3 regions of the Clostridium gelidum genome follow, and region 3 is predicted to be linked to each of the others. Evidence: riboswitches for the same ligand, from Rfam matches in the RefSeq annotation. Region 3 holds a riboswitch; each other region holds the start of a gene.
What was found. A riboswitch is a leader RNA that binds a small molecule or an ion and turns the genes downstream of it on or off. The one in region 3 is predicted to bind cyclic di-GMP.
Positions count from the first base shown of each region.

Region 1 (7,835 bases), 2.5 Mb from region 3:
CCAAGTATTTGTCGACTTGATTCAGCTTTTGAAGGAGGTGAATTTTATGAAAAAAATTGTACTAGCAGTAATAGCAATGTCAATGTTATTAACAAATGTTGCGTTTGCTTCAACAAAAACTATACATACTAAGAATGCTAAAGATAGTACAGTATCTAGCGTGACACAAAACAATGTATATCATTTAGACACATACGATGCGCAGTAATAACAAGATAAGTAACAAAAAACACTATAAAACTTAATGAAAAATATGGAAATAAGTATGGAAGAACTTTAACTAAATTTAAGTAGATTTAGTTAAAGTTTTTTAAATTTGTAAAATAAAAGAAGTAAATATATAATTGAGTTCATAGGAAGCATTTAAAATAAATAAGTAAATGAGAAGATAGTATTAATAGAGAAAATTGAAATTTGTTGTTGTTTCTGTAAGAACACCAGCTTGTATGTTGAAAAAGAAATCCATAGTAACTTAAAGCTATTTTACACTACTATTATGGAAATGGAGGAATTAAAGTTGAAAAATAATGAAGCCATTTCTAAGCTTAATCAAGCTATGGAAAAAACTAGGGCAGATCTATACAAGGTTATTGAAATATATGGGCGGGGTTCTAATGAGGTGGTAATTTCCAGTCAAAAGTTAGATGAATTGATTGTTAATGCATACAAAGAACAACTCAATACAAACAATGAATAATATATATAGAAAGGTGGGGCTTGGGTGGTAATTAGGGAATCCATAGAAATATTTAGGGAAGATACTTCAATCAAAAATTTTAAAAAAGAAATTAAATTATTGGAAAGTGCTGGATATAAAGTATATGAGGAGCATGAGAACTATGTGTGTTTTTACCAAACTGCAACGGTAGTCGATTCGGATTTACTCATTAATAAAAAAATGCAAGTGAAAATATAAGAGAGTCAACAAAGAGCCACTTTTGTTCTTAAGTAAAGTAGGTGATTATAAATTAAAAAAACTTAAAATCAAACAAGAAAATCATATTACATTTGAAAAGTTTATTGATTTTCTTACATTGCTATGATAATATTAAATATACATTAAAAATTTTGCGATTGGAAGCTATGAAAAATTCTTTTTATGTGGGCACTTTGAGAATTTAGAGCTAGTTGTGCAACCGACCAATTTAAACTAATTAATTTTTTAATTAATAGTTTCAATGGGTCTTTTTTATTTACATATTAAATGAGATTAAGATGGGAAATAAGGTATGAGATTTAATAATCAGTGTATAATAAACTGAAAGAAGGAGGGCTGAAAAGTAATGAATGAGAAACAAAAAAATGTATTAGTAGTTGACGATATTGCAAGTATTAGAACTTTTATAAGACTTATTTTAGAAGCTGAAAATTACAATGTATTTGAAGCATCTAATGGTGAAGAAGGAATTGAGGTTTATAAAAAATTAGGTAATATTGATTTGATAATTACGGATATATATATGCCAAAAAAAAGTGGGTTAGAACTTGTAGTAGAACTAAGAGAAGAATATAAAGATATAAACGTAATTGTTATTTCTGATGGTGGTAAAAATAATTTTTCCAATGAATTAGGTGTTTGTGAAGCGCTTGGGGCTACTTATTTTATAGAAAAGGATTTAATTATCGATGAGTTGATTAAATTAGTAAATAAAGTATTTACTAATGTGTAGAAATTTTAATATTTGGCTGTTTTATATATAAGGCACAATCAAAAAAATAACAAGTCCATTTGCCAGCCTATTTTCCATCATGCTGCGTCGACAAATTGACCAAATAGGCCAGCTATGAGGACAATTCGTCTCCTTACCTGATGAAAAATATTCATGGCAACTTTGGACTTGTTATTTATTTTCATGTGCCTAATGAGAATAAAGAGTTTAACTAAATTGAATAGTAATTATTAAGGACTCACATTTTTTGTGAGTTCTTTTTAAATTTTAAGGTTTTCTTAAGATTTTAAGGTACTTAAATTTAACAATTTAACTGTATTATAAGTATAAAGGGAAGGTGAGGAAATGGGAAATATAATTAAAATTAATATGTATGCAGAAATGAAAAGAAAAAATAACAGTAAATTAAAATTAGAAACTGTAGAAGAAGCCATTTGGGAATACAACAGTTGGATAAAAAAGACTAACAGAGAGGATAAAATAGAGAACTATGAAAGATTTTTGCAAGCTCAATAATTATTTTTAGAGGTAGGTTAGACGTTAATGTTTAATCTACCTTTTTATTTATTGAAATTTTATATGTATACAAATAAATATTGATAAATTTGGATTAAGGTGGTAAACTAATTTTATTCTAGTCTATAACTATAGACAATGTAATTTTAAGGAGATGTTTAAGTTTGAATATTTCAAAAATACCACAATCTGAATTAAATGTCATGAAGGTGGTTTGGGCAAGTAATGATGCAATATCATCAAAAGAGGTTATTACTAAGCTACAAGAAAAAAATAGTTGGAAGAGAACAACTACATTAACTTTATTAGCCAAATTAGTTCGAAAAGAATTTTTAAGTGCAGAAAAAATTAAAATGTACACTTATTACACTGCATTAATAAGTAAAAAAGAGTATTTAGAATTTGAAACAAAATATTTTTTCACAAATATTCATGAAAATTCTTTGAAAAGTTTAATTACAGCATTGCATGAAAATAATGAAATTACTAATGAGGATTTAAATGATTTAGAAAACTGGATTAAAAATAAGGACGAATGATTGTGGAGTTAGGGGGAGACTATGATTGAAATAGTGATTGTTAATATACTAAGGACAACAATAATTAGCAGTATAGGAATTTGTTTAATATTGCTATTAAAGAAAACATTATTTAAAGAATATACTAAAAACTTTAATTATTATATTTGGCTCATAGTTATATTTAGAATGATTTTACCTTTTGAAATTCCAATATATATAGGAACTAATTCTATAATTTCTAATAACATAGAAATTAATAATTCATTTGATAATATAAAGTTAGTCAGTAATTCAGTAAGTAATATGCAATCAATTAATTATCCTCTTAATAATACTCAAGCTATTGAAACTACAAAACAATTTACAAACAATTTTAATATGTTAGAAATTCTAGGTTATTTGTGGTTAGTTATAACAATAATAATTGTAACATATAGAATTTTCACATATATAAAATTTAAAAACACTATCATAGATTTATCATTAGGTATAGGAGATAGAAAAATTAGAAAAATATATAATAGTTTACGAATTGAAATGAAAATAAATAAAAATATTCAATTAAAAGTTTCAGATTACACATGTGTGCCACTTGGAATTGGATTTTTTAAATCTTATATAGTATTGCCTAATATTCATTATGAAGAAAAAGAAGCAGAATGGATTTTAAAACATGAGCTTATGCATTATAAAAAGAAGGATATATTATATAAATTTTTAGTTATGGCTACAACTTCAATTTATTGGTTCAATCCTTTTATATATGTAATGAATAGATATATAAATATTGAATGTGAACTAGCCTGTGATGAAAGAATACTTTATAGCTGTGATTTTAAAGAAAGACAAAATTATGCGTTAACACTTATAAATTCATTAAAACATAAAGAAAGTAATTTCCTGGAAAATAATTTATCAACAAAACTTGGAAATAAGACGGTATTGGAAAGAAGGTTTGAAAGTATGTTTAATAAAAAAACTAAAAAGGGTACATTAATTGGAATACTAGCTATAATATTAGCTACTTCCTCATTTGGTATAATATCAAATAAGAATGGCTTAGATATTTTAGGAAGCAAAGAAGTAGAAGCCAGTACTGTAGAAGCTAATGAAGATTCAATTCAATCATATGAAATTGAAAACAGGGATAACAATCAAAATGAAAAGATTATAGTTAAACCTACGATTCCACAATGGTCATTGGAACAGACTACAGGTGCAAACATGGTAGATATTGATTATGCCTCAGATAATATGGTAATATTTCATGGATATTTTGGTCTTTTTGTATATGATTTAAATAAATTAGATATTGTGCGAAGTTTAGATTTGAAACCAATTCATTGTGATTATACACAAGGCGATTCATATTGTGAAGTAGAAGTGAGTAAAGATGGTAAAACTGTACAGTTACATGCTAATGATAGTGAAAAAATGTACATCTACTATGTATCTGATAATACTTTATGTGAAACAAACTATAGGCCTATGGAGAATTCTTTTCAAAGTCAACTTGTAGAGATAGGAAAAGCTATAAATAAACGTAATGGAGCATTAAGTTATTATGCAGTTCAATTTGATTCTGGGGAATATGGATATTTAACTTCTGGGGAAGGGACGCTTAAAACATTAGATTATGTGCGTGGTGATAAGATATATTCATTGTTTAAATCAGCTAAAAAGTCATATGCTAAGAGTAATGATTCGGAAAAAGTGGGAGAAATATCGCCTACAGTTGACAATAATTTAATTGATAACGAAACAATAATAAGTGAGGATTCAAAAGGTGGAGTAGTTAAATTATTACCTATGCCAGGGGCAGATTCAGACAAAGTACAAGAAATACCATTACCTGTACCTGATACTAAATCAAAAGTAGCAGTGAGCTTTTTGGATTAAAGGAAAAGTTTCATAATTATAAGAGATTTAAAACATTAGAAATTGTTAAATTATATTTGACAACTGCAGAAGTAAGTTAAAAGGACATTTGTGAAATATATGAGATTACAGGGGGGATTTAATGATAGAGAGAAAAAAAGTAGTTCGTAATATAGTCATAGTTTTTATGATAACATTATTATTTTTTATAGTCGGAACACCGAGATACCAGTCTATGAAAATTAAAAGTGAAGGTTTTTCAGATTTAGAAAATAAGTTGAAAGAAACTGTGTTTGATAATTCTGAAATAGACATAAAGAAACTAACAAATTTTGATTGGGATGAATGTTATGTATTTAATCCATACTATCCATCAAAAGAAGTTTATGAAAAGGTTGGAGTAGAATGGACAAACACAAAAACATTTATTGGATTTCTTATGATTCATGATGTGGAAAATGAAACCTCGAATGATGATCAATTTTTGATAGTATTTAAAAAAGAAAATAAGGTTGTTCTAGCAAAAATATATAGTTTAAATGAACTACCTGTTATTTTAAAGTTGGAAGACAATAAATTTACAAGTAGTAATGCAAAATTTTTAGTAACAGTTTCAAAACAATATGATGAAGGCAAAATCAAAGAGTTAGTTTTAAAAAATTAAATAAGAATTATTTTAAAGTTTCAGATATCTTTCTAGTAAATATGATACCAAGTTAAATTCAAGGCATTCAGTAATATAAAGAGTATAATTAATAACACAAAAAAGGACAACTTGTTAGGGAGTAACAAGTTGTCTTTATATTGGTTAATAGGGATAAATATTAATGAAAAATACTTTATGATATTATTATAAGGTTCAAATGTGACAGAAATATGACAATCTATAAAAAATAAAAATTTAGAGAATATAAATAGAAATTTGTATAATAAAAGAATGGCTTATTATTTTAATAAGCCATTCTAAAATGGAGATAATTATTATTTAAGGGGTAAATAATAATGTTTTAACTACTTTATAATATTATTATAATCTCTTTTTGTGACAGTATTGTGACAGATTTATAATACTAATTTAAATATTAATAAATTAATATTAGGATTTTTTTGATCTAAAATATTATGGAAAAACTTTAATCTCATTTTTTTAATCAGTCATACAATTAATTGTTAATAAATGGAAACAATAGTATAATAAGATTATTAAGGAAGTGGGAGGATATAATATATGAAAAGTAACCTGTTAAAAAGAATTGTGGTATTAACAATTATGATAACAACTTTAATAGCTGTTTTACCTATAAGTGCTAGTGCAGCTTGGAAACAAGATTCAAAAGGTTGGTGGAATACAGAAGGTGATTCATATTCTGTAGGTTGGAGACAAATTGATTCTAAATGGTGTTATTTTGACCAAAGCGGATATATGGTTCACAATACTATAATTGATGGGTACTATCTTGATTCTAAAGGAATTGCAGTTGCTACTATCAAGGGGGATATACCAATTAGAATTCCATCTAATTGGATACAAATAGATAATCTTAAAGCAATTTCTTATGCTATTGATGCTAAATCAGCTTTTATTTATGATACAACTGATACATTTGGGGGTTCAGAAAGTACTTTTATAAATGGAATGAAATATGGAATAACAAAGGTTTTATCAGAGGCAGAAGTTAGTGAAAAAAACTATAAGGGTAAAAATGCTACTTGTATCCAATATACACTTACAACTGATTCTGGAAATAAGAAAGCATATTCTGTACTTTTATTTAAAAATAATAAAGTACATTGTTTTAATGTTGTAAGTAGTCCTGAGGATTTTGATAATGCAAAACAACAATTAGAGGATATGTTAAATTTGTCATTGGAATTATAATAAAAGAATAATTGATTTTAAGGATTATCAAGCAAGGTGGTTATTAAAATTAATGTATAGAGTTATACAAAAAAATAGATTTATGGAATACTAGTAATCTTCTTTTAGGAATGATACTAGTATTTTTTTGTGGTAAGTAATAAAATTTACAAATGCAAGGACGCTTTGATAATAATAATAATAAAAATTTTTCAATTAATTGCATAAAATATTAAAAATCTGACAAAATATATTGATTTTGGTCGAAAAACAATATATAATTTATGTAAGAATACCAAATAAAAGGAGGGATTAACATGAAATTTAAAGAATTAAAATTAAACACTATTCGTGGCAAATTAGTTGTTAGCTTGGTAACAATTTGCGTAATTCCATTGATCATAAGTGGATTTGCATCATATAATCAATCAAAGACAATCCTTAATGACAAATTAACACTTACAAGTAAACAAACACTTACAGAAATAAATAGTGGGTTAATGGATTATTTTCGTGGATTTTCAAATACAGTTGCCATGACTTCTAAGAATCCTACTATCGTAAGCGTTGACTTAACTAACGATAGTGGAGTCATAATGGATATAATGAAAGGTGTAAAAGACAGCGACAAAGATATTCTAGATATTTATTATGGAACAGCTTCGGGAAAATTTTTCATATATCCTGATGCAAAAATGCCTGATGGATATGATGCAACTGCAAGAGGATGGTATAAACTTGCGTTAGAACATAAAGGACAAGTTGTAATAACACCTCCATATGTAGATGCTGGAACTGGAATGAATGTTGTTGGAATTGCACAAACAGTAGAAAAGGATGGGAAAGTAGTTGGAGTTATAGGTATAGATTGTACATTGGCTACACTTTCTGAAAGAATATCTACAAAAAAATTAGGTAATACAGGATATGTGCTTATTTCTGATGTATCAGGAAATGTTTTAGCTCACCCACAAAAAGATATTATTAATACAGATGCAGCAGCTAAGTTAAGCATTTGGGATAAAGTAAAAACAGAGAATAGTGGGTTTGTTAATTATGATGAGAATGGTGCAAAAAAATTTGGAGTATATGAAACAAATGAATTAACCGGTTGGAAGTTAGTAGCTACATTAGATGAAAGTGAATTATCTAATGATACAAAATCTATCTTACAAACAACTTTAATAATGATATTAGTAATGGGAGCAATTGCAATAGTGCTATCATTTTTATTAAGTAAGGGAATAGCTCATAATATACACATGCTAAGAGAAGTATTTGCTAAGGCTTCAAAAGGGGATTTAACAGTTTCTATAACTGCATCAACAAAAGATGAATTTAAGGATTTGGCTATATCATTTAACTCAATGATAGACAACATATCAAAACTTA
Region 1 is NZ_AP024849.1:3,570,972-3,578,806, reverse strand. Features, by position in the region: gene psyc5s11_RS16330 (hypothetical protein) at 47-208, shown strand; gene psyc5s11_RS16325 (aspartyl-phosphate phosphatase Spo0E family protein) at 497-697, shown strand; gene psyc5s11_RS16320 (hypothetical protein) at 722-916, shown strand; cyclic di-GMP riboswitch class II at 1,068-1,151, shown strand; gene psyc5s11_RS16315 (response regulator) at 1,284-1,670, shown strand; gene psyc5s11_RS16310 (hypothetical protein) at 2,016-2,186, shown strand; gene psyc5s11_RS16305 (BlaI/MecI/CopY family transcriptional regulator) at 2,351-2,725, shown strand; gene psyc5s11_RS16300 (M56 family metallopeptidase) at 2,747-4,606, shown strand; gene psyc5s11_RS16295 (hypothetical protein) at 4,728-5,249, shown strand; gene psyc5s11_RS16290 (hypothetical protein) at 5,814-6,464, shown strand; gene psyc5s11_RS16285 (methyl-accepting chemotaxis protein) at 6,761-7,835, shown strand, end outside.
Region 1: another riboswitch for cyclic di-GMP. It lies ahead of psyc5s11_RS16315 (response regulator); the one in region 3 lies ahead of psyc5s11_RS05125 (methyl-accepting chemotaxis protein).

Region 2 (7,835 bases), 400 kb from region 3:
CTGAAATTGGTCAAGATGATGCTAAGAAATTCCAAAAGATGCTAGATTTACTTGAGGATGATGATGATGTTCAAGACGTTTATCATAATGCTGAATTTCCTGAAGGATGGTATGAATAGGACTGGAACCGTTGATATAACTGGATTTAATTTGATGGGGATAATTGTAAAAATGAATATTGATTATGATATGCGTCATTTTAGTAAAATAGATTGATGTATGTAATATTTTGAGAACCATTTTCTATCTTAAAAGATAGGAGATGGTTTTATAAATAACGAAAGAAGACTAAGTATTAGGAACTTAGTCTTCTTTTATGTTATATAAAATAATTAAAAATAAAATCACTATTTGAAGATATGTTGTTAAGTGTTTTTAAACAATATTATATAAATAATTCTTTTTGATAAATGACAATATGGTTGTCCAAATTTTGAGATAAGGCAACTATGAACTTATTAGTAGGACAAAAACTAAATAATAAGAGATTTAATAAAGATTTTCTTAGAAATATTTTACGTTTTAGTCTTAATAATTTGAAATTATTTATAATAGCACCTCTTTTTTACTTAATTATGATTATATGTAAGCAAATTATAATACATACAAGTAGTATTTAGCAAAATGAATCGTAATACAAATAGTATTGTTTGGTGACATAATATTGCAAGTAATGTTGATTACTGACACAGATTCCGTGGATTATATTTTTTAATAGCATAAAAAAGGATAACTCATTACAATGTAACAAGTTATCCTGAATACTGGTTAATATTTTATTATTATTAGGGGAAATAATAATGTTTAACTACTTTACAATTACTATTATAAGATTATAGTATGTCAGTGTTGTGGCAAATTTATTAACTTAATCTTAAGAAATTATAAATAATTTAGTTAGGCTAGGGAGCAAAATAAAAACTCCTATCCTATTTTTTTCGCTTTTTAATAAATTAATAGAAATAAAAAGGATTAGAATTTCATAAAATGGCTTATTTACTAGGTTTGAAAAAATCAGATAATAAATTGAACCCAATAAAACTAATTTCGCACTAAGAAAATACTTATAATAATGGCTTATAAGCATAAAATATTCATGAATGCTCTAAAAAGTTTAATAAATTAATATAAAAAGAAAGTGTAATTCAGAAACAACTAAAATCTTCTCAAGTAGCTCTATTACTAGTGTTTAGAAGTGCTAGTGAATTAACTTTTAATTTTTAATATATCTTATTAAATTCATAGGTATATGTGTGATACCACTAGATAAGGCGATTTTTAAGGTTTTAATAAATAAAAATTTAAACGTAGAATTAAATAATATTGACATATTTAGAAAATGGGTGATACTTTAAATATAGATTGCATATTTTCATGAAATATACTTTCAATTATTTTTAGAAATTAAAAGGGGAGAAATTATGGCAAAGATAGATAAATTATTAGATAATATGGATATACAACGTGCATCAGATATTCACATAACTTCAGGACTAACTCCAATGGTAAGAATTGATGGAAGACTAATAAGAGCAAACGATGATGTTATTGATCATGAAGTAGTTGGGGAATACATTAAGGACTTAGTACCAGAAAAGTTTGAAGAATTCTTAGAAAAAGGGGAGATAGATTTTAAGTATAATAGAAAAGGAATTTGTAATTTTAGAGTTAATGCTTATAAATGTAGAGAAAGTTATTCTATATGTATGAGGGTAATTAAAGAAGGAATACCAAAACTTAAAGATTTATCAACTGCTCCTGCTTTAAAAGCTTTTACAGAATTAAAAGATGGATTAGTTTTAGTTACAGGTCCAACAGGTTCAGGTAAAAGTACAACCCTTGCTGCTATGATAAATGAAATAAATAACACTAAAGAAAAACATATAATAACTTTAGAAGAGCCAATAGAATATATATATGAAACTAAAAAATCTATGGTGAATCAAAGAGAAATTGGACAAGATACTAGAAGTTATGCAATGGCATTAAAAGCAGCGCTTAGACAAGATCCAGATGTTATACTAGTAGGAGAAATGAGAGATCCTGAAACAATAGAAATAGCTTTAAGAGCAGCACAAACAGGGCATTTAGTTTTTTCTACTCTGCACAATATGGGGGCTGCAAATAGTATATATAGAATTGTAAATTCTTTTGAATCTGGTCATCAAAATGAGGTTAAAATTCAATTATCATCACTACTTAGAGGTGTTGTTTCTCAAGTTTTATTACCAAATGCTTCAGGTACAGGGAGATCAGCTGCAATGGAAATCATGGTATGTACATCAAGTATAAAAAATTTAATTAGAGAAGGAAATTTTGAACAAATAAATAGCTTCATTCAAATGGGATCTAAATTTGGAATGCAAACTATGGAAATGGATTTGAAGAGATTAATTAATAGTAATATAATATCAAGAGAAGAATATGAAAGATGGGTAATAAATAATAAAACAAATTAGTGAATATTTTCAATGAGGTGATTTTATATAGTTTGGTAAATGATCACTAATAAAATGGGTTGATTTAGAAAAAAGTAGAAAAAAGTATAAAAAAGTATAAATAAGTATGGACTAATACAAAGAAAATATGGTATGATATGCCTAAATAAATTAACGAATTTTATTATAGGAAAACGAAGAGTCATATATTTTAATTGGGCACTTTATATATGATGAGTTATTAGTGCAACCGACCTTTATGTTTATAGAGGTCGGTTTTTTTATTATATAAAAGAAAATAATTCTCAGTAAAAAACAATAAATAAGCAATGTATCTATTTTTACATCGCAAAGTATTAAGCGAATTGGTTAGAATCATTAAAGAATACACTTGTAATTAGATACATAAAAGTATATAATTGGCAATAAATATATGTAAAAGATTACAGAATATAACTTAGAATTTAAGAAGGTGATAAATTGGATTATGGATTAATAACTGTCTTAGGATTAGTTATAGGCAGTTTTTTAAATGTATGCATTTATAGAATTCCTGTTGAAGAATCAATTGCGTTTCCACCATCACATTGTGGAAAATGTCAACATAACTTAAGTCCGGTAGACTTAGTACCTGTATTTAGTTACATTTTTCTTGGAGGAAGATGTAAATATTGTAAAGAAAAAATTTCTTTACGGTATCCTCTTATAGAAATTTTAAATGCATTATTATATTTAATTATATATTTAAAATTTGGACTAGTTTTAATTACATTAAAATATTGCATATTAGCATCACTTTTAATTGTTATTGGTATGATAGATTATGATACTCAATTTGTTTTTACAAGTACTACGATTTTGGGTGGAATAATAGCAGTAACATTTATAATAATTCAAGCTATTATTTATAAAAGTGGAACTATTGATTTTATTTCAGGTGGAGCAATAGGCTTTGGAATTATAGGGTTAATAGTATTTTTGACCAAAGGAATGGGCGAGGGTGATATTGAAATCGCTACTGTTTGTGGATTGTTTTTAGGCGTTAAAGGAATTCTACTAGGACTGTTTTTAGCAATTATATTAGGTGGAATAGTAGGAATAATTATTTTAGCTTTAAAATTAAAAAAGGCAAAAGAAAAAATAGCATTTGGACCATGTATAGCAATTGGAAGTTTAATTTCTATGTTATGGGGAGTTGAAATATTAAAGTTGTATTGGAACTTATTGGTTTGAATTATGATAAGTATACATGATTTTAACATATATATACTTGATTGATTTGAAATAAGAATTTAAACTATTATCATATATAAGTTTCAATAATGATTTTACAATTAGGAATTCTAAAATTCTAAAGAATTTTAGAACTTAAGAATTTTAGAATTTTAGAATTTGCTTGTAAAATGCGGGTTAAGAGATAGGTGAAAACTTTATTGCAACATATAATAGATATAAATATATATTTATGTAGAATTAAGTATATGGTGTAGGATATACAATTGGCAGAGAAAAAGGAAGGTGAGACTTATAATGGCAACTGAAAAAAGAAGATTAGGCAACATTCTAGTAAATGCAGGAAAAATTACTGGATATCAATTACAAGAAGCATTAAAGTCTCAAAAGGCACTTAATAAAAAACTTGGAGAAATACTAGTCGATAGTAAAATAATAACTGAAGATGAAATAATAGAGTCTATAGAGCAACAAACAGGAATTAAAAAAATAGATTTAAATACAATAAATTTTGATAAAAAGGCAATAAGTATTATTCCTAAAAATTTATGCGATAAATATACATTAATACCTTTTGGCTTTGAACATAATAAAATTAAAGTTACACTTTCAGATCCTTTAAATATTTATGCAATAGATGATGTTGCAATATCTACAGGATTTGAAATAGAATCATATATTTCTAAAAAAGATGATATTAAAAAATTTGTGGGTATATATTATAGTAGTCAGCAAGTTAGCATTGCAGCGAAACAGCTTTCCAAGGAAAGTTCTGAATCTAAAAATTCGAAAATAAATGTGGAAGATATGGATAATGTTAAGAATGCACCAGTTGTTAAAATGGTGGATTACTTATTTAAAAACTCAATAGAAATGAAGGCATCAGATATTCATATAGAACCATTTGAAAATGAAATAAAAATAAGATATAGAATAGATGGTAAATTACAAACAGTTAATATTATTAATATAGAAAGTCTAGGACCATTAGTAACTAGAATAAAGATACTCGCAGGATTAAACATTGCAGAAAAAAGAATACCTCAAGATGGGAGAATAATGGTTACAGTAGATGGAAAAAATGTGGATCTTAGAATTTCAATACTTCCAGTAGTTAATGGTGAGAAAATAGTTATAAGAATTCTGAATACTTCTGGTGGCAATATAGGTAGAGAAAAATGGGGGATGAGTAAAGAAAATCTTCAAATGGTAGATAGAATCATCTCAAATCCCCATGGAATAGTTTTAGTTACAGGACCTACAGGAAGTGGAAAATCTACAACTTTATATACACTTTTAAGTGAACTAAATAATGATAAAGTAAATATAATTACAGTTGAAGATCCGGTGGAATATACATTAAATGGAGTAAATCAAGTTAGTGTAAATAATAAGGCTGGATTAACCTTTGCAAGTGGTCTTAGAAGTATATTACGACAAGATCCTGATATAATCATGATTGGTGAAATTAGAGATAATGAAACAGCTGAAATTGCAACAAAAGCAGCTATAACAGGTCATTTAGTATTAAGTACTCTTCATACTAATGATGCGCCATCTTCCATAATAAGACTTGTAGATATGGGAATAAAACCATATTTAGTTGCTACTTCAGTAGTTGGAATAATAGCACAAAGACTAGTTAGAAAAATATGCAATAATTGTAAAGAACCTTATGACGCTACTGAATATGAAAAAGAAATACTTGGAGCAGATAAGGACAAGCAATTAAACTTATATAAGGGTAATGGATGTGGATATTGTAACCATACAGGATACGTGGGAAGAATTGGTATATATGAAGTTATGGAAATAACAAGAAAACACAGAGAAGCTATAAATTTAGGTGAAAGTTCAGATGTACTTAGAGATATATCAGTGAAAAATGGGATGACTACTTTAGGTATGGAATGTAAAAAAGTTGTAATTGATGGAATAACAACGATGTCAGAACTTGCAACAATAACTATGACGAAGGAATAATATATACCATTATATATTAAATATTCTGATTTAGAGGGGGATAAATAAGTTGGCTAATTTTAAATATAGAGCAATGAACGCAGATGGAGAAAAAATTGAAGGAGCGCGTGAAGCAGACTCTAAAGGCGAGGTTATAGAATTTATATCTTCTAATGGATATTACCCTTTAATGGTAGAAGAAATAATTGAAAGTAGTAAAATTGAACTAAAATTTAATGAGAAAGTAAAACTTAAGGATATTTCAATTTTTTGCAGGCAATTTTATACTATGTTAGATGCAGGGGTACCTATATTAACTTGCTTAAATATATTATCAAAACAAACTCAAAAGAAAATATTGAAAGAAGCCTTAATAGAAATTGAACAAGATGTTGAAAAAGGTGGTATTTTATCTGAAGCTATGAAAAAGCAAAAAAAGATTTTTCCGGATCTTTTAGTTAGCTTAATAGAAGCAGGAGAAGCCAGTGGTACGTTAAATAGTATAATGCTAAGAATGTCATCACATTATGAAAAAGAAAACAAGACCAATAATAAGGTGAAAAATGCTATGATTTATCCAGTTATATTAAGTTTTGTAGCAGTAATAGCTGTTGTATTTATACTTGTTTATGTAATGCCAACCTTTAAAGGTATTTTTGAACAAAGTGGTACGGTATTACCATGGTCAACAAAACTTTTATTAGGAAGTGGAGATTTTTTAAAGGATAATTTTATAGTAATTATAGTTGCATTAATAGGAATTACTATTGGAGGTAAATATTATTTTAGTACAGAAAATGGATCAATTTTTTCAAGCAAGATGAAACTTAAGCTTCCAATAATAAAGAAATTCACTGAGATGGTTATAGTATCAAGATTTACAAGAACTTTATCTACACTATTAGCAAGTGGTCTGCCTCTAATAAAAGCTATTGATATTGTTTCTGGTGTTGTAGAAAATAAAATAGCAGAAAAAGCTTTATTACAGGTTAAAGAAAAAATATCTAAGGGAGAAGAACTAAATATTTCAATGAGAGCAACTGGAATTTTCCCGGAAATGCTTTATTCAATGGTTAAAATAGGAGAAGAAACAGGATCAATAGATTCTATTCTAAGTAAAACAGCAGATTTCTACGATGAAGAGTTAGAAACAACGATACAAGCTACTGTTGCCTTAATGGAGCCACTTTTAATAGTAGTAATGGGACTTGTAATTGGATTTATAATAATGTCAGTAATGCTTCCAATGTATGATAGTTATACTCAAATATAATAAAAAGTTAATAATGCACAATGTGCGATCCAGAGTGCATTAAATATATAAAGTATATAAAAAAATAGGAGGGGTTCATAATGAACAATTTATCAATTAGAAAAATGAATGAACTATCAAAGAAAAAGAAGAAAGGATTTACATTAGTAGAACTTATTATTGTTATTGCGATTATTGCAGTACTTGCAGCTATTGCTATTCCAAAGTTTGGTCAAATAACAAAAAAATCTAATATTACAGCTGATATAGCTACAGCCAAAAATCTTTCGGGAATAGCAGCACAAGCTGTTGCAGAGGATCAAACTTTACTTAATACTAATAGTGCTACTACTACAACTAAAAATAAAATTACAGATAAAATTGATGGTGGAGTCATGCCAACAAGTAAAGTTACTAAAGTTGAGTTTTATGTTGATATTGCCGCCGATGGTGACATAACAGTAAAATCAGGTTCTACTGGAGATGAAATATATCCAAAACAAGTGGGAAGCTTTATATCATAATAAAAAATAAATTTAGGTGAATTTATATTAAAAGAAGTGTAAAGCTGGCATAAGCTTTACACTTTACTCTATACATTGAAAAATATGAGGGTAAATAGGTGGGGGAAATAATGAATAAAATAAAAGAAGAAATTCATTTGGGTGAGAGTGAAGAATTAAAAAAGAAATTTGATTTAAGTAAACTTAAAGAATTAATGAATGTTGATATTAAGGATATAACAGGTAAATTTTCAAAAAACAATGAAAAAAACAAAGATTTTAAAAGATCAGAAAAAAAGAGAAAAGTAGTAGCTTTCGATATAGGACAAACAGCTATAAAAATAGTTGAAGGAATTTATTATAAAGAAAATTTATCAGTTAATAAGTTTGTGGAAATTCCTACTCCAAAGGGAGCAGTTTTGGATGGAATGTTAGTGAATAAAGAAG
Region 2 is NZ_AP024849.1:1,506,210-1,514,044, forward strand. Features, by position in the region: gene psyc5s11_RS06730 (YebC/PmpR family DNA-binding transcriptional regulator) at 1-119, shown strand, start outside; gene psyc5s11_RS06735 (type IV pilus twitching motility protein PilT) at 1,422-2,459, shown strand; cyclic di-GMP riboswitch class II at 2,621-2,703, shown strand; gene psyc5s11_RS06740 (prepilin peptidase) at 2,919-3,671, shown strand; gene psyc5s11_RS06745 (GspE/PulE family protein) at 3,969-5,654, shown strand; gene psyc5s11_RS06750 (type II secretion system F family protein) at 5,704-6,906, shown strand; gene psyc5s11_RS28060 (prepilin-type N-terminal cleavage/methylation domain-containing protein) at 6,987-7,409, shown strand; gene pilM (type IV pilus assembly protein PilM) at 7,520-7,835, shown strand, end outside.
Region 2: another riboswitch for cyclic di-GMP. It lies ahead of psyc5s11_RS06740 (prepilin peptidase); the one in region 3 lies ahead of psyc5s11_RS05125 (methyl-accepting chemotaxis protein).

Region 3 (7,835 bases):
TTTGCTGCTCTCCTCCTGAAAGTTGTGCTGGAAAATTTGATGTTCTTTCACTTAGTCCAACTTCTTTCATAATATCCTCTGATTTTAAAGGATTATTACTAAGAGATCTTACCAATTCAACATTTTCAAGTGCTGTAAGATTTGACATTAAATTATAGAATTGAAATACAAAACCTATTTTTTTTCGTCTATACATAGTAAGTTCATTGTCGGAATACTTAGTTATATTTTTTCCTTCTACAAGTACTTCCCCATATGTAGGCCTGTCCATTCCACCAATCATATTTAACACAGTACTTTTGCCTGAACCACTTGGTCCTAGTACCACAACAAATTCACCTTCAAGAATTTCAAAGCTCATCTTATCAGACGCCTTAACTTTTATCTCCCCCATGGTGTATTCTTTTGTAACATCTTTAACTATAACAATAGGATCTTTCACTTAAAATCCCTCCATACTATGGTTTTGACCATCAGGTCAATTTATCTTATTATGTTCTCCCTTAAATATATATTCAATATATTATTGAAGACTTTTGTATAATAATTATTTTATCTTTACACATATTACGTTTACGAACAATTATTTTAGTCTAAAAAAGCAATCAACAGAAGTTATTTCTCCATTCATTGCTAATACTTTTACTTTTTAAAATTATTGTTTACTTTCTCAGTCCTTTTTCTTTCCTTATACCCAATAGAATTACTACAGACCTTGGCTCTAATTCAAGTCTTGTCCCAATTTGAAGCATCTTATTAATAGAATCATTAAATTCATGTCCTTCCGGCATAGCAGTATTTACTGCAATATTCCATTCTAGCTCTATAGGCAGATCTGGCAGTTTCACACATTGCTTTTCCCAGTGTGTGTTTACAGCAATATATACTATATCATCTTCATTCGCTTCTTTATTCCAGCCTGCAAACATAACCCCAAGTACCCTTGTTTCATTTGATGGATCCAAATACCAGGGTTCATTTCCATGTTTGCTAACATGAGGTAATCCACATTTTGCTGGTTCTATTTTATCTCTAAGTACAGGATGACTTTTCCTAAACTTTATCATATTCTTAAAAAATCTGAATATCTCTTTATTCTTGTCTAACAAAGTCCAATCAAGCCATGAAACTTCATTATCTTGGCAATATGGATTATTGTTTCCCATTTGTGTATTCCCGAATTCATCTCCAGCTAAAAACATTGGCGTGCCTTGACTTGCCAAAAGAACAGCACATGCATTTTTAATCATCTTTGTACGTAGTTTAAGGATGCTTTCATTATCAGTCTCCCCCTCAGCACCACAGTTCCAACTATTGTTACTATTTTCACCATCTGTATTATTCCAACCATTGGCTTCATTATGTTTACTGTCGTAAGAATATAAATCATACAAAGTGAATCCATCATGGCAAGTAATAAAATTCACCGATGCATTTTCTCCTCTGCTATCTACATTGTACAAATCATGGGAACCTGCAATTCGTTCAGCTACTACTTGAGCTAATCCCGAATCTCCTTTCAAGAACTTACGAATATCATCTCGATACTTACCATTCCATTCAGACCATCGTTTCCACGATGGAAAATTACCTACTTGATACAGACCACCTGCATCCCATGCTTCAGCAATTAGTTTAACCTTAGAAAGAATTGGATCAAAGGCTAGATTTTTAAGCAAAGGTGGCTTGTTCATTGGTGAACCATCTTCATTACGTCCAAGAATTGAAGCAAGATCAAATCTGAAACCATCTACCCTATATTCAGTCACCCAATAGCGGATACAATCCAATATCATTTTTTGTACAACTGGATGATTACAGTTGATAGTGTTACCACACCCGCTGAAATTGTAGTATTTTCCATTTGGTGTAAGCATATAATATACATTATTATCAAAACCTTTAAAAGATATGTATGGACCATGCTCATCACCTTCAGCCGTATGATTAAATACAACATCAAGAATTACCTCTATTCCATTCTCGTGGAAATTCTTAATCAATGACTTTAACTCATCACCCTCCCTATTGTACTCGATTTGAGCAGTATAACTAGTATTAGGCGCAAAAAAACTCACAGAATTGTATCCCCAATAATCCAGTAATATTTTGTCATCAACAATCCGTTCATCTCGCATCTCATCAAATTCGAAAATTGGCATAAGCTCAACCGCATTAATCCCAAGTTCCTTTAAATACGGAATTTTTTCAGCTAATCCTGAAAAAGTACCAGAATAATTAACACCTGATGATTGGTGTTTTGTAAATCCACGTACATGTAACTCATAAATAATTAATTCCTCCATTGGAATCAAGACCTGCTTACTGTTCCCCCAATCAAAATCATTTGTAACTACTCGTGACCTATATTCATAGCCAGATTTTGGTTTTAATCCCCACACACTCTGCCCAGCAACTGCCTTCGCATAAGGATCAAGAAGATATTTTTTATTATCAAAAATCAAACCCTTTTCTGGTTTGTATGGTCCATCTACACTATAGGCATATTCAAATTCCCCAATATCCAAGTCAAACACAATCATTGAGTACACATCTCCGATTTTATAATTCTCTGGAAATGGAATAATAGCATAAGGTTCACATTCTTTCCGTTTAAATAGAACTAATTTGCATGAAGTTGCATTTTGCGAATGAACAGTAAAACTAACACCGCCTGGAATAACCACCGTTCCATTAACAAGATAGAATCCAGGTCGAATTTTAAATCCATTGCATTCATCAATAGGTATTAGATTTTTGCTAGAAGTTTCTGCAAAATCTTGAAAATTCGCCTTATCTTTTAATACCTCTATGTGTATTTTTTCATCTTTGTTTCGTGAAAACATATGAGAATCCATTATGCATTTTCCTTTCTGTTTATATATAATTATAGTTTAATTTATATATATGCAAAGCCTTCTTAATTAAATATATCTTGCAAATCTGGTTGATAATGTTTCTTAAATTCTTTTCTGTCTTCATATTTCCTCAACACTTCTATAACCTTTTTATTAGGTTCCTTAAATATTGTTTCAATATCTCTTTCTTCAAGCTCTTTCCTTATTGGCCAAGCAAGTTTTTCTTCTTCTATGGAAAACTGTGCATTTACCCCTACCTTATTTCCCCTAGCATCTAGTCTTATCCACTTATTTAAATTACTCAAATATACTGAATTTAATCCGTGTACTACTTTTTTATTTTCCCTTGAACAAAGTATCTGATAACAAAATCCAGTAGGTATTGCAAAAAACCTTAGCATGGCTGCTAATAGATGAGATTTCGCACAACAAATACCATGTCCAAAACTTAAAACTTCTGAAGCTAAACATGTCACTTCTTCTGCATTTATGTCACCAGAATGACTAATCTCATCTCTTACAAATTCATATATTTTTTTAATTAATTCAATTTCATTATTAGTATCTTTCGTCAATTCAAGACACTTATCTACAATCAATTTATTATCATAGTCAATTACTTCTGACTTTTTTATGTAATTCTCTAAATTAGTGCTTTCAATAATCATTATTATATACCTCCATAGTAATAAATACCATTATATAAAAAAGTGAACTATTCAAAATAGAAATAATATTTCTATTTTGGAACAGTCCCTTCTTATTTATTCTTAGGTGAAACTCGACTCGCACAATTGCAGCATTTAGTGCAAGAAGATTTGTTTGTGATGTTATACTCATTATAGATTCTGAAAGTACATTTACTTAAAATATGTCCTTGGATAGGCTTCAATTAATTCTAAACTTAGAAATTTCACTTGATAAAGATGCTGAAATCTCATCTAAATGCCCTGATGCTTCTTTAAGATTTGAGAATATATCTCCTTGCTTATTAACCATATCTTCAAAGCATATAGTACTTGCAACGGATTCCTCACTTATAGCTGATGTATTTGAAACTGCTTCATTGATTTTTTTATTTTCTTTTAATAATACCTTTGCAATCTCAGATATATTTAAACTCATAGCTTTAATATTTTCAATCGCGTCTTCAATTCCGGCAAATATGGTTGAAATGCCATCAATAGAGCTTGTACCTAAGCCAACATAATTAATACTATCCTTCATTGCTATTACAGCATTTTCTATTTGCTGTTGAATTTGTTGTATCTCTGTTGAAATACCTTGTGTAGAATCTGAAGATTGTTCAGCTAATTTTCTAACCTCTTCTGCAACTACCGAAAAACCTTTCCCATGTTCTCCTGCTCTAGCCGCCTCAATACTTGCATTCAATGCCAAAAGATTAGTTTGCTCTGATATAGTAGATATAGTTGTTGTTATATTTGCAATAGTTTTAGATTTTTCTGAAAGTTCAGTTATAACACCTGATGAAAGGTTTACACTTTCCTTCATCTTATATAATAATTTCACTGTAGAATCTAAATTTTTTGAACCAGTTAAAGTCTTATCCTTTGTTTCAGCTATTCTTGTATCGATATTAGCACTTATCTCTACTAATTCCTTTGATTTACTTTCCATATCATTTATAGATATAGTAATTTTTTGTATTTCTTCTGCTGTATTTTTTGCTCCTACAGTTAGATTTTCAATTGATTGCTTAATGTCTTTTCCACCTTCAACTACTTCTAAACTAACATTTTTATAACTATTAGAGGATTCAACAACAACCTCTGAAACATCTTTTATTTTCATTATTATATTTTTCAAGTTATTTATCATCTTATTAAATGTAATATTAATTCTACCTAACTCATCTGAAGATTCTGGAAGTGAACTAATCAGGTTTCCTTCTGCTACCTCTTCTGCAATTAAAGATATTTTTAAAAGCCTATTAAAGAAATTTCTTAGTAAAATAGTTAGCAATACTATTAGAAATATTATTGCTATGGCAGAAACAATGACTGTTGCGTAAAGCAATGAATTTAAACTAGAAGTATATTCTTTTGTAGGAACTTCAAGAAACATGTACCAATCTGTTCCTTCAACACGAGAAGAAAATAACATTTTTGTTTCATTATTATCTTTAAATTCTCCCAAAAAACTATCCTTAGAAAGTGCATCTTGAACTAAACCTGAAAATTCCTTATTAGAGCTTTGTAAAAAATTGCTTTCATTATTAGATGTATCATCTTGATGGAATAAAACAGTACCATCCTTACCTAATAAATAAACTTTATCTGTCTCGCCAATATGAAAATCTGTATTTTCTTTAAAAACTGTAGAAACAAGACAAGCTCCGCTTACAACCCCAACAACTTTATTATCTTTTGTATCCCTTACAGGGCACTCCATAGATATTATCAAATCTGAAGGATTTTGTTTATCTGCAAAGGGATTTGATATAATCTTTTTTCCTTGCATAACTTGTGGGAATGTACCTTCTGTACTTATATCAATAACTACATTATTTTGCATAGTTAACTTTCCATCTCCACCAGATATTCCAAGGCTATTAAAAACTCCATCATAATTTTTTTGTTCTCTTTCAAAATAAGGCATTATTTCACTATAATTCAGACTTGATACCAATTGAGTGTTTGCAATTACTTCTACCTGAGATAATCTAGATTTAACCCATGAAGATAATTTTTGCGCATGAATTGTAACTGTTTGTTTTCCAGAACTCTCCATTGAAGACATAATTATTTTTTTTGATTTTGAATATTCTATGTATGTTACCATGCTGATAAGAGTAAGAAAAATAAATGAAATGATAAAAATAGCTCTAACCTGTAAAGACTTTTCTTTTTTCAAAACGATTCCCCCTTATAATAAGCCTGAATTTCAACTTTAAGGATATTATATAATATAAGTTAAATTTCACTATAATAATAGTGATTATTTAATCTAATAACATCTATATTATCTTATTTCCCCCTACTCTGTTTTACATTATAAAAATAAAAACCGATAATTAGTTTATAAACTAATTATCGGTCGGTTGCACCACTAACTCCCAATTCTCAAGGTACCCAAATAAAGAGAATTTTTCACAGTTCCGATTTCTCTGTTTTATTAATATATTTGAATATTATCATATAAATCTACACATTATTACTAATCATTTCATTTTATTACCATATACTCAACATTATCATATTACTACAATTAAATCAATTATTTATAATTTAATTTACTGATATTTAATTCACTTTAGTTAAATTATTAATGTTCCTTCACATTGTCTAGAAAGGGAACACTTTGCTTGTCCAAAACGTTCAAATATAACATCAAGTTTATTTTTAGGAATGCCATCCCCTTCATCTTTTACTTTAATAACAATACTTGACCCGGATTATTCACGACATATTGCCATGATTTACATGGGTTTATTATGCATTATTGTATAGACCACTATGTTTTCACTACACTTATATTTTAAAATACAGTTCTGATAAAAAATTAATTTTTAGTTTCTTCTTTTGTGCCTTATATCAAAAAATATCTATTAATCATATTGAAAAAAATCCTTCACAAGATAACTCTTATGAAGGATTTTAAATATAAAATTAGATGACACTTATTCCTCTGCTCAATTGTATTTAACTTTTAAATCAAAAGCTTCTGCTACCATAAGAGTTTATTTCATTTAATATATTGTACCCATATTATTGCAACTTATATAGTAATTAAATATTATCCAAATGTCCATCCAAGACACTTTTTAATATTTCATAATTAGAACTAGGCATACCAACAAACTCAGCACCTATAAACAAACGTCCATCAAGAATACTGTTTCTTACAATTCTTACCATAAGTTGAATAGATATAGATTTATCAAATAAAACAATAACCTCTAAAAAATCACCTTTTTTAAATTCCCTTTGTGAAATAAATCCTATACCTTGTGTACTTATATTTACACATTCAAATAAATAAAAACATTTTTCAGAATTTATCGCTATACATTGTATTGTATCTTTTTTACTAAATCTTGGCACAGATCTTCTTTCTTTTTCTACGTCATAATTAAATCCATTCATTTCAGAATGTACTTTCATATCTATCCAGCCCCCTTACAAAATTTAATTAAAATCTAATAAATATCTATTGATGCATCTGGTTTTTTACAATAGATTTAATAAAAAATTATATCTTATATTATAAATTTAAATTTTTGTCTTTTTACAATAATTAACCTTATAGTTCACTCATATTATACCTCTTATTCTTCTGATTTTCTATAAAATCACCCAAACAATTCCGTCTTATGCATAAAAAAGCCCCTAAATTAATCAGAGGTTTAAAAAAATTATTTTTTATTGACAATATTTAAGATTCTTTTACTAATTCAATATAATTATTTAATCGCCTTTATTTTTTAATGTTAGTCCATTATCCAATCAAGTTTGTCTCTTTTTAAATCTAACCTTGTTTGAATATCCTTTTCAATTCCTTTGTAGCCCCAACAATATCGTTTTGAGCAATAATTGCTGAAACTATTGCAAGTCCATCAATCCCCATGCCCTCAAAGTCCTTAATTCTTTCTTTATTAATTCCCCCAATTACTACTATAGGTAAAGATACACTTTCTCTTATTTTCTTTAACTCTTCCATTGAAGTTGGATTTGCATCTTTTTTAGTACCAGTTGCATACATAGCACCAACTCCTATATAATCTGCGCCATCTTTTTGTGCCTTAAGTGCTTGTTCTAAGCACCCTGTTGAAACTCCAATAATCTTATCATCCCCAATAATTTTTCTAACAACTGTTGCTGATAAATCACTTTGACCTACATGTACTCCTGCTGCACCTACTGCTAGTGCAATATCTAATCTATCATTTATTAACAATGGAACATTATATTTATCTGTTATTTCTTTTACCTTTACTGCAGTATTATAAAAATCAAG
Region 3 is NZ_AP024849.1:1,104,256-1,112,090, reverse strand. Features, by position in the region: gene psyc5s11_RS05140 (ABC transporter ATP-binding protein) at 1-442, opposite strand, end outside; gene glgX (glycogen debranching protein GlgX) at 663-2,858, opposite strand; gene psyc5s11_RS05130 (transglutaminase-like domain-containing protein) at 2,921-3,526, opposite strand; gene psyc5s11_RS05125 (methyl-accepting chemotaxis protein) at 3,747-5,732, opposite strand; cyclic di-GMP riboswitch class II at 5,905-5,987, opposite strand; gene psyc5s11_RS05120 (PilZ domain-containing protein) at 6,608-6,982, opposite strand; gene thiE (thiamine phosphate synthase) at 7,347-7,835, opposite strand, start outside.